DNA from 2 places in the Mesorhizobium sp. M0854 genome. Region 2 is predicted to be linked to the other one. Evidence: riboswitches for the same ligand, from Rfam matches in the RefSeq annotation. Region 2 holds a riboswitch; the other holds the start of a gene.
The links. A riboswitch is a leader RNA that binds a small molecule or an ion and turns the genes downstream of it on or off. The one in region 2 is predicted to bind cobalamin.

Region 1: another riboswitch for cobalamin. It lies ahead of NKH99_RS29320 (CbtB domain-containing protein); the one in region 2 lies ahead of NKH99_RS18275 (DUF1636 family protein).

What each region holds. Positions count from the first base shown of each region.
Region 1 covers NZ_JAMYOL010000036.1:34,059-36,251, reverse strand. The annotation lists gene NKH99_RS29330 (heparan-alpha-glucosaminide N-acetyltransferase) at 1-200, opposite strand, end outside; gene NKH99_RS29325 (SRPBCC family protein) at 419-655, opposite strand; cobalamin riboswitch at 933-1,129, shown strand; gene NKH99_RS29320 (CbtB domain-containing protein) at 1,166-1,345, shown strand; partial or broken gene NKH99_RS29315 (CbtA family protein) at 1,361-2,140, shown strand; gene cobU (bifunctional adenosylcobinamide kinase/adenosylcobinamide-phosphate guanylyltransferase) at 2,136-2,193, shown strand, end outside.
Region 2 covers NZ_JAMYOL010000011.1:20,267-22,459, forward strand. The annotation lists gene NKH99_RS18270 (winged helix-turn-helix domain-containing protein) at 1-361, shown strand, start outside; gene NKH99_RS32750 (hypothetical protein) at 459-662, shown strand; cobalamin riboswitch at 1,042-1,245, shown strand; gene NKH99_RS18275 (DUF1636 family protein) at 1,284-1,718, shown strand; gene cobW (cobalamin biosynthesis protein CobW) at 1,715-2,193, shown strand, end outside.

The DNA.
Region 1 (2,193 bases), on a different contig from region 2:
GAGGCGATGCAGCGCGCGTAGATTTTCCACCAGCCGAAGGCGGTGAGGCCGGGATCGGTGTAGCCGAAGAATTCGAGGTCCCAGGTGAAATGATAGCTCGCCATGGCAAGCAAAGCGATGCCGCGTGCAATGTCGATAACGGCGATGCGCTTCGACTTCGGTTGATCCTGAACGGCTGCGGTCGGCGTGTCGATGCTCATGGTCTCGCTGTCTTGGTTCAGCCCCGGCAAGACGACTATCACGGTTGCCACCGTCAAAAGAAGCAGGGCCTTGCGTCGTGTTGGCGCCGGTCGGCATCAGGGCTGCTTTAGGCCACAGCCGGAAAGCCTTTGGCCGGCGTGCTGGCGTTCTTCGGCCTGGGCGCGGTTTTCGCGACGCTCGGGCTGCTGGCGGTGGCCTGCGGCTTCGTCACCTGGCGTTATCTGCCCAAATCGCTTTGATGTGCGAGCGCCGCATGGCGCTCGCGCACCCAGTTGTGGAAGCGGTGCAAGTCGTATTCCTCGGGCATCAGCACGCCGGCCTTGTGGCGCATCGAGCGCAGGCCCATCTGGTTGACCTCGCAGATATCAGCATCCTCCTCCAGCACCTGGGTACCGAACGCGACGATGTTGTCGATATCGGCGGCCGGATCGGCGAGCGCTTCGCGTCGCGGCAGACGAGCAGCCAGTTGCGATACCAGATGCCTCGAGATCGCGCTGATAGGCCGCGATGTCCCAATAGGCTGTTGACGGCAGCGTCGGCTCGGGCCGCGTCAGGCCGTTGTAGGGATCGCTTGTTCGGGCTGGGTTGCATGCCGGCTTCCTCCCCATCCGTCAGCCGACACCCGGCTGCGAAAATTGTCAATCGCGGCGCCGGTCTGCGAACTTGGCGAGGCGGCGCATTCGCCACACGATCCGGCGGAATTTGGTTTACCGGGCGCGGCGATTCTGCCTATAGTCGCTGATGTCGTCGGTTCCGTTTGGAACCAAGAGGGAATGTGGTTAGGGCAAGTTGTTTGCCCAATGCCGCGGCTGCCCCCGCAACTGTGTGCGGTAGTCCTCTCCATATGCCACTGAAGGTTCGCCTTCGGGAAGGTGGGGAAGGGCGCTGATCCGCGAGCCAGGAGACCTGCCGGCGACAGGAAACTGACTTCTATGCCCTCGGGTGGAGGGCGAAAGGACAAGACATGAATACCGCTTCCGTTTCGCTCGGCGCTTCCGCCTCCTCGCAGTCGCGTCTCATGCAGCTGGCGCTTGCTGCATTCCTCGGCATTTTCGTCATGGGCTTTGTCGGCTTTTCGCATATCGATGCGGTCCACAATGCCGCGCACGACTATCGCCATTCGATGGGCTTTCCCTGCCACTGACAAGGGGCTGACATCATGACACTGTTTCGCAACGTCGTGTTCATCGCGGCGATCGCAGGGCTTGTGGCCGGCGTGGCTCTCGCCTGCATGCAAGCCTATGCCACGGTGCCGCTCATCCTAAAGGCGGAAGTCTACGAACAGGCCGGCGGCGGCCATGACCATGCCGCGGCACCTGCGGCACCGGCCGAAAGCGCCGCGGGCACGACGGCTATGAGCAGCGCCGCGCCGGCACCGGCTGAAGCAATGGCTCCGGCGGAAGACGAAGGCTGGGCGCCGGCCGACGGTTTCGAGCGCTTCGGCTTCAGCGTCGTTGCCAATATCGTCACCGGCATCGGCTTTGCGCTGGTCCTGGTTGCGGTTTCGGAATTCGCCGGCGGCATCGGCAACTGGCGCCAGGGCCTGTTCTGGGGGCTTGCCGGCTTTGCCGTGTTCACGCTGGCGCCGGGCCTCGGCCTGCCGCCGGAACTGCCGGCGATGCCGGCGGCCGACCTTGTCCAACGCCAGATCTGGTGGTGGGCAACAGTGGTGGCGACCGCCGCCGGGCTCGGCCTTATCGCCTTCCGCAGATCGTTGCCGCTGGCGATCCTTGCCGTAGCGTTGATCGTGGCGCCGCATATTGTCGGCGCGCCGCAGCCCGATAGCTTCGAGACGGCGATCCCGGAACGCCTGCACCACCAGTTCGTGGTGGCGGTGACGCTGACCAATCTGGTGTTCTGGCTGGTGCTCGGCGCGGTCGTCGGCGTGGTGCGCGGACGCTTCACGGGCACGGCGACCAGCCTGCGCGACAGCTTTGCCTGCCCGCGCTGCCGGGGCACTCACCGTGGTCATGGGGGGTGCGCGCTCGGGAA
Region 2 (2,193 bases):
CGCCTTGCTCGCGCCGTTCGATCCTGTCGTCTTCGAACGATCGCGCACGGAGCGGTTGTTCGACTTCCACTACCGCATCGAGATCTACACGCCGGCCGAAAAGCGCCGGTATGGCTATTATGTGCTGCCATTCCTGCTCGGCGACAGCATCGTCGGGCGCGTTGACCTCAGGGCCGACCGTCCGGCCGGCGTATTGCGCGTCCATGCCGCCTATGCGGAGCCCGGCGCCCCGCCACAAACCGCTGCCGAACTCTTCAAGGAATTGAAGCAGATGCAGGGCTGGCTCGGCCTGGAACGCATCGAGGTGACCGCTGCCGGCGATTTGGGCCGGCCGCTCGCGGATGTTGCCGCCGTAGGGTAGTGGGCAGTTTGAAATTTCGGAGATTTTTCTACCTGCGCTTTGGCTAGCTCTACGCTATGATCGAGAAATCGCTACACCGGACAGGTCGCACGTAGAAATCGTTCAAAACGGAATATGGCATTTGAGCCCCGTCGAGGACGTCGCCGGAATGAACGGCGGCGTGCGATGCGCTTCATGCAAGCAGCTGGGTAAGGTGCACAGAGCATCGGTCAATGGCATGCGCGCACATTTCGAGCATCACCAAGCCAACCCGGAATGCGAACTCAGCTACCGCAGTCCTGCTAGCAAAGCAATACGATGACCAAGCACCCCAAGCGCCCACGCGATCCCAACGAACTCGCAAAGGCAAGCTTTGGGAGATCGGCGACATTGTGGCGTTGATCGAGGGGAAGGAAGCTGAAAATCCGATGGTGCGTGGCCCTTATGAAAAGCGTTATAACTATCCGCCGTCGAACTAAGTTTGTCCTCTTGGCGGTCCTCGTAGTTCTCGTATTTGCCGGCTATTCCGAGCGTTACAGGCTGGGTCAGCACCTATGCCGCAACTTCATAGATACCTGGATTGAAAGGAGCGGATACATATTGTGCTATCGCGCTACATAGCGTGGCGCGGACTCACGTCGGAATTTCAAACTGATCCATTACCCGCCATAGACGTGCGTTGACACGACTACCCCCACAAGCCTAAATCCGTTCCAGACGGTCCCCTGCCCGCAACGGCAGGGGCCAAGAGGGAATGCGGTGCGAAATCTCGATTTCAAATCCGCGGCTGTCCCCGCAACTGTAAGCGACGAGCCAAGGCCGAAAACCACTGGGATATTCCCGGGAAGGCGGCACCCAGGCGATGACCCGCGAGCCAGGAGACCTGCCGTCTAGGACCTAAGAATCCGATCGCCTGGCGGGTTTTCCGGGCAAGGAGCCTGATTTGGAACGCGACAGCAGTTTTCCGGCTGAGACAGCGGATTTATTGTCCGGCCATGGTGATTCCCCGGCCGGCGTTACCGTCATCGTCTGCTCGTCCTGCCGTGACGAGACCGGTTCGGACGCTCATCCGCGCGCCGGCGAACTGCTCGCAGAGGACACGCGCCGCGCTGCTTCCAGCGACAACATCAAAATCCGCACCGTCGAATGCCTCGGCAATTGCAAGCGCCGGCTCAGCGCGGCCATGCTGCGCGACGGCTGCTGGAGCTACGTCTTCGGTGATCTGATCACGACCAGCGGCGCCGATCTCGTCACCGGGGCAAAGCTGTTCGCCAACTCGACGGATGGGCTCATTCCATGGCGCGGCCGTCCCGATTGCCTGAAGCGCGGCCTGGTTGCCCGCATCCCTCCCCTTGACCTTTTGAAGGACCTGACATGACCGCTGCCTCCCTTTCGCGCGTTCCCTGCACCGTGGTCACCGGCTTTCTCGGCGCCGGCAAGACGACGTTGATCCGCCATTTGCTCGAAAACGCCAAAGGCAAGCGCCTGGCCATCATCGTCAACGAGTTCGGCGACATCGGCATCGACGGCGAGATCCTGAAGGGCTGCGCCATCGACACCTGCCCCGAGGAAAACATCGTCGAGCTGGCCAATGGTTGCATCTGCTGCACCGTCGCCGATGATTTCGTCCCGGCGCTGGACCAGATCCTGTCGCTGACGCCGAGGGTCGACCACATCCTGATCGAGACATCCGGCCTCGCTTTGCCCAAGCCGCTGGTCCAGGCCTTCCAGTGGCCGTCGGTGAAAAGCCGCGTGACGGTGGACGGCGTCATTGCCGTGGTCGACGGACCGGCGCTGGCTGATGGCCGCGTAGCCAACGACATGGACGCCCTGCAGGCCCAGCGCGCGCAGGA